Regions from separate parts of the Paenisporosarcina sp. P4_B8 genome, predicted to be linked through region 1. Evidence: riboswitches for the same ligand, from Rfam matches in the RefSeq annotation. Region 1 holds a riboswitch; each other region holds the start of a gene.

What was found. Region 1 has a riboswitch for thiamine pyrophosphate ahead of thiT (energy-coupled thiamine transporter ThiT). Riboswitches for the same ligand answer to the same signal wherever they lie in the genome.
Region 2: linked by a shared signal. The riboswitch ahead of tenA (thiaminase II) and the one ahead of thiT (energy-coupled thiamine transporter ThiT) in region 1 are both predicted to bind thiamine pyrophosphate.
Region 3: linked by a shared signal. The riboswitch ahead of AC1DSK_RS10665 (YkoF family thiamine/hydroxymethylpyrimidine-binding protein) and the one ahead of thiT (energy-coupled thiamine transporter ThiT) in region 1 are both predicted to bind thiamine pyrophosphate.

The regions. Positions count from the first base shown of each region.
Region 1 is NZ_JBFUHX010000006.1:129,243-133,461, forward strand. It holds gene AC1DSK_RS08010 (magnetosome magnetite crystal formation protein family) at 1-262, opposite strand, end outside; gene AC1DSK_RS08015 (M20 family metallopeptidase) at 321-1,391, opposite strand; TPP riboswitch at 1,527-1,631, shown strand; gene thiT (energy-coupled thiamine transporter ThiT) at 1,728-2,297, shown strand; gene map (type I methionyl aminopeptidase) at 2,555-3,304, shown strand; gene AC1DSK_RS08030 (TspO/MBR family protein) at 3,325-4,056, opposite strand; gene AC1DSK_RS08035 (hypothetical protein) at 4,166-4,219, shown strand, end outside.
Region 2 is NZ_JBFUHX010000004.1:164,938-169,156, forward strand. It holds gene AC1DSK_RS06050 (ABC transporter ATP-binding protein) at 1-296, opposite strand, end outside; gene AC1DSK_RS06055 (ABC transporter permease) at 298-1,332, opposite strand; TPP riboswitch at 1,601-1,739, shown strand; gene tenA (thiaminase II) at 1,870-2,556, shown strand; gene tenI (thiazole tautomerase TenI) at 2,990-3,601, shown strand; gene thiO (glycine oxidase ThiO) at 3,636-4,219, shown strand, end outside.
Region 3 is NZ_JBFUHX010000010.1:15,336-19,554, forward strand. It holds gene AC1DSK_RS10655 (ABC transporter ATP-binding protein) at 1-349, opposite strand, end outside; gene AC1DSK_RS10660 (ECF transporter S component) at 342-941, opposite strand; gene AC1DSK_RS10665 (YkoF family thiamine/hydroxymethylpyrimidine-binding protein) at 943-1,548, opposite strand; TPP riboswitch at 1,652-1,758, opposite strand; gene AC1DSK_RS10670 (GntR family transcriptional regulator) at 1,917-2,303, shown strand; gene AC1DSK_RS10675 (DUF1648 domain-containing protein) at 2,303-3,409, shown strand; gene AC1DSK_RS10680 (PLD nuclease N-terminal domain-containing protein) at 3,426-3,626, shown strand; gene AC1DSK_RS10685 (ABC transporter ATP-binding protein) at 3,623-4,219, shown strand, end outside.

The sequences.
Region 1 (4,219 bases):
CTGCAGTCAGGAAGTTAAATGATGTGCTAGGCTCTACAGTGCCATCAACTGTCGTGCTGAATACTGCGATTGAACCAATCACTAATACAATGAACCCGACAATTCCGAGCACCACGGGAATCAAGTGTGACAGAAGAGAGCGTTTCGCATGATACTTAACCTCAGCTGTCGGTGAAACGAAATATACGATTAATGGCAATAAGAATGGAGCGAATAAAATACTGAAATAACACAAAGCGGATAATATACGTTGATTATCCATTAATACTCCTCCTTTAATGCTTACTGCCATTTAATACGTTACAACATTAATAGAGGTTTCAAATCAATGCATATTTCGTTAAAATGTCTGCATATTGCTCAACGGATGATATCAATACATACTCTCCTGGTCCGTGCCAGTCGTCTCCGCTTGGTCCGAACTCAATTGCTCCAGCACCAGTTTTTGCATAGTAACGTGTATCCGCAGCTCCATGCTGCCCGAATAACACAGCCTCTTTTTGTGTTACTTGTGCTATAACACCAGCAAGAGATTGAACAAAAGCATTATCTTCGGTAGTTGTAATGGCGGGTGTTTTACCGCCAGGTTTGACAATGTTTTTGGGGTTAATAGATTGAGCAAGTTCAGTCATTTCTTCAATAATATCTTCCCATTTTTGTCCTGGCACAAAGCGAATATCGTAGTTAACTAGGCATTCATCAGGTACGACATTATATCGATCGCCCGCCTGGATTTTAGCCAAGTTAATGGAAGGATATTCGTAATATGGATTGCTTGCTTTCGTAAATGGTAGTGTCTTTAATTGTTCATTAAATTTAAAGGCTGCTTCAATGGCATTCGTTCCTTCCCATGGACGGGATCCGTGGGCAGCTTTTCCGAATAAAGTGACATCCGCATGCAGAATTCCTTTCGATTGAACACTAAGTTTCAGGTGAGTTGGTTCTCCGCAAATGACAAAGTCACCTGAGCGACCAATTTCTACAAGATGACCGGATGTTTTACTTCCACCCGTTTCTTCATCCGTTACAATATGTAAAACAATGCGTTGCTTAAGTTCTTCCCTTGCAGAATAAGTACGTCGGAACGCTTCCATCATGGCTGCCACTCCAGCTTTCATATCTGCGGATCCACGACCATACAAGCGGTCGCCTTCGATAACGGGATTGAATTGCTCGATTTTTCCAGGTACTACATCCACATGGCCATTCCATACGATGGTTGTGAGACCTTGTCCGATTTCAGCGTGAATCATCAATCGGCCTTCATTTTCAAGAACTTCATGTGTTATTTCATGACTATCGAGCCATTTTGAACAAAATCGAAGTGCTTCGTTGGCACCTTCTTCTGTATCACTTTTAATTGCTACCAAATTTTTCAATAACTCGATCATATAACTTCACATCCTCATTAAATTTTTATATTCAGTATACATACAGCTGTTCCAAAAGTCACAGAACAAACGAAACCCTCTTGCTTCTCTTTCCCTCTTTAGTTACAATTAACCCGTAATATCAAAATTAGATGTATTTACCACAAGGGGAGCCTGTAATGGCTGAGAGTGAGCGAGGAACGTTCTAACCCTTTGAACCTGTAAGTTAATGCTTGCGCAGGGATGTGGATAGAAACCGACTCCAACGACGTCAGGCTCTGTCCCTGAGGTCGTTTTTTTATGGTTTTTTTCACCCTGACATGCGATTTGCAGTACATCGCAAAAGGAGGAAGAAAGATGAATCGAAGTAAGTTGTTATTATTAATTGAAGTGGCTATTTTTGCAGGAATCGGATTGGTATTGGATATGCTTTCTATTAACTTATGGTTCCAGGGCGGATCTATTAGTCTTGTCATGGTACCAATCGTATTGATGGCTATTCGATGGGGGCTTGCGGGAGGTTTGAGCACGGGTCTGATTATTGGGGTCCTTCAAATTTTAGCGGGAAGAGCTTATATTTTATATCCTGCCCAAGGTTTCCTGGATTATTTCGTTGCGTTCACAGTTGTTGGCTTAGCAGCACTTGTCAGACATAAAGTAATACAAGCAAAAAATGAGCAGCGTAAAGGAAAAATGATTACTTATATCGTATTGGGAGCTGTTTTTGGTGGGCTCTTCCGGTTCTTTACACATGTAATCGCAGGAGTTATTTTCTTTTCAGAAGCTGCAGAAGGCAAGAACGTTTGGATTTATTCGCTCGTATATAACGGCGGTTATATGATTCCTTCCATTATTTTGACAGCAATTGTGTGCTCCATCATTTTCGTTGCTGCACCACGTCTTATTGAACATCGCAATAATGTTTGATTTATAGGTGTGTCTTTATTGAGTGGAATCATCTATGTTTGTAGCAAATGGACAGAATTGGTTTTGAATGAACAAAAACCATGTATAAACCCTGTATGGGTTGTTTTTAAAATTCGGCCGATGACGCAATTCCTCTATCGCGCATACTTTACTAGAGGTTTACCAAATGTTCAGAATGATTTTGGTAAATGGGAAAGCATCTTTTCTTGTGGTATAGTATGGGGTAGATAATTTGAGGAAGAAAGGGTTTAACGAATATGATTGCAAAAACTACTGAAGACTTTGAGTCGTTAAAAACTATCGGTCGCATCGTTGCAGAAATTCGCGATGTAATGCGAGATGCAACAAAACCAGGTGTCACGACAAAAGAACTTGATGAGATCGCTGGCCGTATGTTTAAAGAAAAAGGAGCTATTTCTGGTCCTAAAGGGGAATACGATTTCCCTGGATTTACATGCATCAGTGTCAATGAAGAAGTTGCTCATGGCATTCCCGGTTCACGTGTCATCAAAGATGGAGACCTAGTGAACATCGACGTATCCGGATCATTTAATGGCTATTTCGCAGATACGGGAATTTCATTTGTAGTGGGTGAAGGCTACGCGAAGAAAGAAAAGCTATGTACAGTAGCTGAAAGTGCATTTAACCGTGCAATGTTGAAAGTAAAGGCTGGTGCTCGGTTAAATCAAATCGGCAAAGCGGTGGAACGTGAAGCGAAGCAAAATGGATTAACTGTCATTATGAACTTAACTGGACATGGTATCGGAAAATCTCTTCATGAAGCACCCCAGCATATTTTGAATTACTTTGATGCATGGGAACCTACCATCTTAAAAGAAGGTATGGTTTTGGCAGTTGAGCCGTTCATTTCAGAAAAAGCGGAACATATCGTGGAGTCTGGTGACGGTTGGACTTTCTTGACTCCGGATAAATCATTAGTTGCACAGATTGAACATACGGTCATCGTTACTAAAGATGCGCCAATTCTTATTACGAAAATCGATTAAATAATGCGAAAGACCAACTGCTATGAACGCGCAGTTGGTCTTTTTTTAATAAATAGGATGCCCGCTAGCATGACTGCACATAAGAAAAGAGCAGCTGTAGAGACAAGAAGTTCTTCGAAACCATTTCGGACCGCAATTCCGATATAAGCCCAAATAAAGACAAATACATATGCGATATCAAAATGGTGGAAACGAATATGTAGTGCGAGTGCTGTTCCAACAGTCATCATGATGACTGCCCACAGGGGGTCACTCAATCCCCATCCATTCCACTGATATAGAGTTAGGACATAACTAATATTCGTAATCGTTGCAACACTGATCCATCCCAAATAAATTGATATTGGTAAGCGACCAGTAAGAAGGTTATCGGATACTGGATAAGTACGATAAAGTAAAATTAGTGTAATTAGGAATGCAATCATCACGACAACCGTAAATAAGAAATATTCATAATGCCATAAATAAATCCATGCCACATTAAAAATGCAACTGATGATAAACAGATTTGAGCGCTTTATATAGGTAGCGTCTATATCTTTACTCTTCTTCCACATGCCTATCAACCAAATGATCATCAATACATAAATAACGGACCAAATTGAAAATACATAGCCGGCCGGTGTAAATAGTACAGGAAGACGATTGGAAATTTCACCAGTTGTTTGATTGTTAATTGGTAAAATATTTGCCAATGCATTGAAAGTAATCACACCAATCAGTGCGATGACCATTAGTGCGAAACGAACCACAGCATTCACCTCCTATATATTAGTATAACGTCAGTCCAAAGCAACAACAAATTTCTATTTACCAAAAATTCCTTTAAAATGAAGTTTAAGAGAGATTGGAGGTCTCTGGATGCACGTTCGTTTAAATGATTTACAAATGAATCAACAATATGAGAACAAGAAA
Region 2 (4,219 bases), on a different contig from region 1:
AAAGGAACAAGATGAGAGGATTGAAAGACAAATCCGAACTCACTTGCCCGGATTTTTCGAATTTGCTCCTGACTCAACTTAGACAAATCTTTCCCATCGAATAGAATCTGACCATGCGTTGCGCGTTGAAGACCGGCGGCTATTGTAAGTATCGTACTTTTACCAGAACCAGATGCTCCAACTAAAGCTGTTATTTCCCCTTGTTGAAGAGAAAGATTGATTCCTTTTAATACTTGCTCTTCTACGTCCCCATTTCTAAACGTTTTTTTGACATCATCAATTGTGAATACAGTCATATTAAACCTCTCCTTGTTGAATCGCTTGTAGTGGCTCGACTTTTTTAATTTGGATACCCGATAGCGTAGCGCCAACAAATCCGATGACCACGAATATGAGTGATAATTGAACCGTTGTTTGAAGGGTTAAACTAAAAGGCATTCCTTCAGGTGCAATCATTGTGAAAGCTTGGCTCAATGCAACTGATAATGTTAGTGCAATTGCAGTAATAAATAGCATCTGTGACCACATCATCCCAAATAATTGACTTGTTTTAACTCCAAGTGCTTTCAAAATCCCGTATAGTCCTATTTTTTGAACGTTCATCATGTAGAAGAATATCGCGAACAACATCCCGCTGATGACGACTAAAAACCATACAATCATATTGAGCGACATCTGTTCTGCGCTATAACTTGGAATCGTATTGAGAAATTCTTTGTTTGAAAATGATTGTAATCCGTCAATTGCATGCTCCTTATCATTTCCAGGTACAAATACCAATTGCATATCTTCCACACCGTAGATTTCTTTGTAGTTTTCCATATTGATATAAGCGACAGGTGCGTGGCTATATTTCTTTTGATCGACAAAGCCTTTTACTTTAAATTCACCGCTGAACTGATTGTTCGTTATGGTATCTCCGACATTTATGCCGTCTTCTTCTAATGAACTATCTAATATGATTTCTCCTTCTCCAACTTTTTCAAATAACTTCGAATCAGTTGAAGTAACAAAGGCAACGCTATGTTGTTTGTCGTCTGCATCGTTCACAAATCCCATCTGAATTGAAAGTGCCGCTGCATCCTTCTGGTTATTTATTGCTTTGTCTTGTAAATTTTCATCTATTTTCGAAAGATTATAGGTTTCATTTGCTTCGTCATTCATATAAAATTGACCATTTGGCAGATCTTTTATTAAAGCCGCATTATCTTGAGATAAACCATTCGATAATCCAGAAATGATAAACGTTAAAAAACTAACAAGAAATATAATTGATCCTAATATGATAAATTTTGCTTTACTCTTCCTAATTTCTTTCCATGCAATATTCATCTTTTACGCCTCCGTTTTTTATGATAACTAGAGTATATTAGTGTTAAGTGAACGGAATATGAACTGAAGATTACATCGTAAAACGACTGTCAAATACTTTTTCTTTTCGGGATGCAGAGGAATTTATCAGGATGGTTACTGTGGCGACTTGTGCATGTATACTCAAAAACTGGCTATCATGTTTACGTAGAAAAATGCATTAAATTTATTTTTGGATTGATAAGTAATTAATTCGTGTTATGATGTTCATGTACAACTGAATAGTAATATCTTCCACTAGGGGGACCTTGCAATTGATAAATGGAAATCATTTATTCATAAATAAAGGTTGAGATTAAAGTAATGCTTTAAGACCCTTAGAACCTGATCTGGTTTATACCAGCGTAGGGAAGTGGAGTTGCGGAGCAGTATGTTTTTTTACTATTTTTCCAATACAACCACTTTCTTATGTTTGTTAAGAGAGTGGTTTTTTATTTGCCCTAAATTTGGCGGAAGTGATTCGATTCAGTTGAGAAAAACTTTTTTGGAGGTTGTTTTATGACATTTTCAAAGCTTTTAAGAGAAGAATCAGATCACATTTGGGAAGCAAGCTTTCATCATCCGTTCGTTACAGGAATTGGGGATGGGACATTGTCTTTAGAGTGTTTCCGTTATTACGTTATGCAGGATGCATACTACTTGTCCCACTTTGCAAAGGTTCAAGCTTTGGGTGCAGCAAGAGCTAATGATTTTGAAACAACGAGTAAAATGGCAGCTCATGCACAAGCCACATATGAAGCAGAATTATCGCTGCATAAGAATTTTTCACGTCGACTCGGAATAACAGAAGAAGAACAAGCAAATTTCAAGCCTTCGCCTACTGCGTATGCTTACACATCCCATTTGTATCGTGCAGCATATCACGGACATTTAGGCGATATTATCGCAGCCATTTTACCTTGTTATTGGCTTTATTTTGAAATCGGCGAGAGACTTCAGTCGTGTACTCCTGAAGAACCGATTTACCAAGAATGGATTGCTGCATATGGTGGTGAATGGTTTAGAGCGAAAGTCGAGGAACAAATTAATAGACTAGACAAGCTTGCTGAAACAGTAACTGCTGAGGACCGCGAACGGATGAAAGAACATTTTATCATTAGTAGCCAATACGAATATTCATTTTGGGAAATGGCCCATACATTAGAAAAATGGCCAGCTCAAAAAGAAGTAGTAAGTTACACATAGAAAAATGTAGTTGGCGTAGGGAAGTGGAAATAGCTATTAAAATATTTCGGATATCAGTATAAGAAAAGACATCAGTTTGCACCATTGTGGGTGCAAACTGTGTTTTTCTAGCACTGATAGCTATTAAAATATTTCGGATATCAGTATAAGAAAAGACATCAGTCTGCACCATTGTGGCTGCAAACTGTGTTTTTCTAGCACTGATAGCTATTAAAATATTTCGGATATCAGTATAAGAAAAGACATCAGTTCGCACCATTGTGGGTGCAAACTGTGTTTTTCTAGCACTGATAGCTATTAAAATATTTTGGATATCAGTATAAGAAAAGACATCAGTTCGCACCATTGTAGGTACAAACTGTGTTTTTCTAATTTAATTTACGTTTAGTTTATAAGGCAATCAACTTTAGGCTTTTGAAAGGGGATAAAGAGTATGGATCATGCAAAACTACATGTCATATCAACTGGAAGCCAGAAGCCAGAGCAATTAGCAGAAATAGCTGGGGCGATCCATCCATATATCGATGCCATCCATATTCGAGAGAAGTCGAAAACAGCCATAGAAATCTACAGATTAGTGAGTTTATTAACGGACAATAAAGTCCCGTTATCTAAAATAATTATCAACGATCGACTAGATGTGGCCTATGTGTCAAAGGTTGGAGGAGTTCAACTCGCCTATCATTCTATACCAGCTGATATTGTGAAAATACAGTTTCCAAGTTTAAGAGTTGGTTGTTCGGTTCATTCAATTGATGAGGCTCATATTGCACAAGAACAAGGTGCAGATTATGTGATTTTCGGACATGTTTTCCCCACACAATCAAAGCCGGGATTAGTTTCAAAGGGTTTAGAGCAATTAGCCACCGTCTCACATTCAGTTACTATTCCCGTATTTGCAATAGGCGGTATAAAACCGCTAAACGTTCGGGAAGTAATCGAAGCTGGGGCGAGTGGTATTGCTGTGATGTCAGGAATATTAGAAGCTGATAATCCGTTAGAGGCAGCAAAGGAATATTATCAAAAGCTAACGTCTAACAATTGACATAATAATTTTCCAGGGAAAAAGGGGGGATTTGATGAGATATCAGTATGATGCAATCGTGGTGGGCGGTGGAGTTATTGGGGGATCCATCGCTTATAATCTTGCCAAAAGAGGGATTAAGGTACTTTTGTTGGAAAAAGATCGACTTGCAAGTAAATCATCTGGAGCCGCTGCTGGAATGTTGGCCGCTCAAGCAGAATTGGATGGAGTGGGACCACTTTTTCAATTAGCTAGAAAAAGCAGAGCGATGTTTACAAGACTAGCAGATGAAATAAAAGGGACCAGTGGAATAGATATTGAACTCATAAATAAAGGCATGCTAAAGGTTGCCATTAATGAACAGGAACAACAGGAATATAAGAGATTCATTGCAATCCAGAGACAAAGTGGAGATCAAGCTGATTGGCTTACAGCTGAAGAGGTAAGAGAAAAAGAGCCTGCATTATCTCAAGATATTATTGGAGCAATGCTTCTTGATAAAGATGGGCATGTAGAAGCCCCCCAGTTAACTTTAGGGTTATTAAAGTCTGCAGCAGTACTTGGTGTGGTAATAAAAGAATACGTGGAAGTTTATGACTTTCAGTTCACGAAAGAGAGAGTTACAGGTGTTGTGACGAG
Region 3 (4,219 bases), on a different contig from region 1:
GTTCAACTGTAGGCATACAAAATTGTGTATCCGGATCTTGGAAGACGGTAGCGATTCTCCGATTAATTTCCCCAGCGACATAACTACTGGTGTCTTTATTAAAGAGGACAACCGAACCACTTAGCTCTCCGTCACAATTGGCAGGGTACAAACGATTCATCAAATACAGTAAACTACTTTTCCCGCAGCCACTCGGACCATATAAGACGACACGTTCGCCAGCATCTATCGAAAATGAAATGTTTGTAAAAACTGGCGAGTCATCTTCTGGAAATTGAAACGTGACTCCTCTGAAGTCAATTACTTGTGAGATGCCACTTGGTGATTCATTCGTGAAATCTTTACCCAATGGACTCACCCTTCAGCTTGTGTTTCTTTGACGTATTGCGAGAAATCGAATATCCACGGAGAGCCCCTGTTGCCAGTAAACCATCGGATACATACTTTCCGCCTAAACCAGCGATGATGGCACCACTCATCACTCGAAGTGTGAACATCAAGATAAGCAGTGAAGGGTCAAGCGCTGCGTAACCAGATACAAAGAAGCCATAGGCAAAACTGAAGACTGCAGAACCAATCCCCGCTAAACAAAGCACCCACCAGTCATAGCGTTTGTAACCTGTCGCGGCAAAAGCAGCTTCTGCACCAAGCCCCTGGACTAGTCCAGATAAAATCAAACGTGGTCCCACCGCATTACCGATCATCACTTCAATAGTCGCTGCCATGGTTTCAGACAAAAGAGCGGCACCCGGTTTGCGGATGATGTATGCACAAATGATCGACACAATAAACCAAATCCCAAAGATCCACTCGTATGCAATCGGTCCAATCACTCCAGCCCAAATGTTTCCTACTTGAACAAACAGCAAATAAACGACGGCAAAGACAACAGCAAAAACGGATAGCAACACAACTTCTTTCAGTTTCCAGGACTTCAACATATTACGCATCTCCTTTGTGAGAAGGGCTGTTGATGCTCATGTTAACAGTCATGACCAAATGTTTATGTTGTTCCGATCGAGCGTGTGTAAAAGAATCTTCAAGGAATGCAAACACGTCGTGAATATCCCCATGAAGTCCACTTGCATAATGCATGGAATCATTGAACACCCCATATTCTTTTGCGCGTGCCACTTCCTGATAAATAACCGACATATAATCGGGGTTATTCATCGGATACAGGGCAAATTGTGATGATACATATTGTTTGATTTCGCGAATTTGAGGATGGTTTAACAGAACATCATCTTTTTCTAGATAAACATCGCCTGCAGAATCCCCTGGGCAGCCAATCGAAAAGGTTCCGTTAAAGGCGACATGGGCACCCGTTTTTGCTGCATACAATACGATGGCTCTCGCTGTATCGAATACATGCATTTGCTTCCCTCGCATCACCGTACTGACGTCGTCGGTATGCATCCATACATTTGAGGTATCTGCTTCACGCAAAGCCCCTTTAATAATTTCAATAAAATTGTCCGCCATCGGGTGAATCGAAAACCGTAAGCCAACGATTGGACTAATCCCACAACTAAACTCATTCGACATCTCTTTTTCCTCCTTTTTTAGTGCCAGGCACCTATTATTGAACATAAAAAAGCTGCATTCGACGTGGAATGCAGCTGGTTTGCGCAAAAAGAAAAAAAGTTGGGCAAAGGTCACCGCACTTCCTCACGCCAGTATTATCTGGATCGAGTATTAAGGGATCGGAGCAAATGCTCTCATCTCAGCCAAACTATAGCACCCCTAGTGCAAATTCGTATGCAGTTTTATATATTCAAGAACGGCTTCATTGTAACGCATGAAAAAAGGATTGTAAATAAAGTAAATATCAATACTTGCCAATCAGTAAATTCTGTTCTATATTATATATAACAAAACTGTTCTACTAAGAATAGAACAAAGGGAGGTCGCATATGTTTATTGAGATTGAACCGGATTCGACCGTACCGATTTATTTACAATTGGCTCAGCAAATTATTGAAGGGGTAGCAAAGGGGTCTTTGAAACCTGGAGATTCCTTGCCATCTGTACGCTCATTTGCAGCTGATCTCGGCATGAACATGCATACGGTAAATAAAGCTTATCACTACTTGGAAGAGAAGGAATTTATTCAGATTGTACCGAAGAAAGGTGTATTCATTCATGAAAAAGGTGTACGGAAAGCATCAGCTTCCGATCGCCAACGTCTGAGCAAAGAATTACGCCCAATCATAGCAGAAGCACTTTGTCTTCAGTTGTCTCAAGAGGACATTGAGTTACTGGTGAAAGAAATTATTTTGGATTTGAAGGAGGTTAAGTAATGTCAGCAATCATTTTTATCGTCTTATTAATGTTCAACATTGCCATTCAAGCCTTTTTACCGAAGTTTCTGAAGGAAAGTGAAGCGTTTGGCGTGTATATCCCGGATACGCACGTAAAAGACCCACGCCTTATGAGGATGAAAAACCGCTACACTCAATTGGTTTTGCTATGTGGTGTGGTTGTTCTGGTCCTATTCATTGGCTGGGTGTTAATCGTCCGTCCACAGGAGCAACAAATTGTATTTTGGGGATTAGCCGCACAAATAGGTGCATTGGTTTTGCCGATGGGGCTATATGCAAAAAATCATATTGCATTAGCTAACTGGAAGAAAGATGAAAAATGGACAGCGGGTCAAGTTGAGCGGAAAGTGGTAGACCTGCAGTTTCGTGAGCAACTGAAACTGTTGCCCAACATGTATTTTATTTTGCCGATGCTTTTGACCGTCAGTCTAAGTGTTTATGGATTAACCCAATATGATTTGTTACCTGACCAGCTTCCGACGCACTGGGGTCCGAATGGGGAAGCGGATGCATTTACGGAAAAAAGTTGGCTTTCAGTCAATTCGTTGCCATTCCTAACCCTCGTACTTCAAGGCATGTTGCTTTTTTTCAATGGGGCCATGAAGCAATCAGGTGCAAAGATTCAGGTGCGAAATAAAAAACGTTCCCGAGAACAACAACTCGCGTTCCGTAAATATACAAGTTGGTTATTGTTTGTCGTGACCATCACGGTGACGTTGTTGATGGGATACTTACAGCTGACCATTATTTTTCCTGAAACCATGTCAACTTCAGTAACTCTTGCTTCCACCATCTCTTTCTTGGTCATTATTTTAGGTTCTGTCCTATTTTACGCCATTAAAGTAGGGCAAAGTGGCACCAGAATAGCCGTATCACACCCAGATGAAAGTCTAGAAGGGGTAATCGATCAAGATGATGATCGATACTGGAAATTCGGAATGTTTTATGTGAATAAGAACGATCCGAGCATAATGGTGGAAAAACGTTTTGGGATTGGCTGGACCATCAATTTCGGTCACAAAACCAGTTGGATTTCCTTACTATTACTAATAGGAAGTATCGTGTTCGTTTCAACATTGCAATAAAGAGGAGTGGGAGAAAATGGAGGAATTACAAGGGGTGCCTTGGGGTATTATCACACCGATATTTATCATTCAATTTATTTTAATAGTAGTTGCACTTATCGATTTAGCAAAAATACATCAAACAAACGGACCTAAATGGGTCTGGGCACTGGTCATTATTTTCATTAGTATTTTTGGACCTATTTCGTACTTTATTGCAGGGAGAAAACAAACATGACGACAATCTTAGAAGCTAATCATTTAACGAAAATATACGGATCAGAGCGAGCTGTAAATGATGTGACTTTTGCGCTGGGAGAAGGCACATCTACGGCATTAATCGGACCAAATGGAGCCGGTAAAACGACGACTTTATCCATGCTTGGTGGGTTATTACAACCAACATCGGGTACCATTTCACTGAATGGGGAAAAACATGCGGACGTAAGAAAACATATTGGTTTCCTGCCTCAATATCCACAATTCTTTTCGTGGCTGACAGCACTGGAATTTACTGAAATGGCGGCGAAATTAAGTGGGATGGACTCACGGTCTGCCAAGCTTGAAGCACAAAAAACACTGGAGTTCGTAGGACTTGGAGATGCACTACGGAAAAAAACGGGTACTTTCTCCGGCGGAATGAAACAACGTCTTGGATTAGCACAGGCCATTGTTCATAAACCGAAGCTCTTATTATTGGATGAACCGGTATCTGCGCTGGATCCCGTTGGAAGACGCGAGATTATGAATCTATTGAAAAGCTTGCAACAAGACATGACCATTTTGTACTCGACACACATTTTGAATGATGCGGAAGAAATGACGGATCAA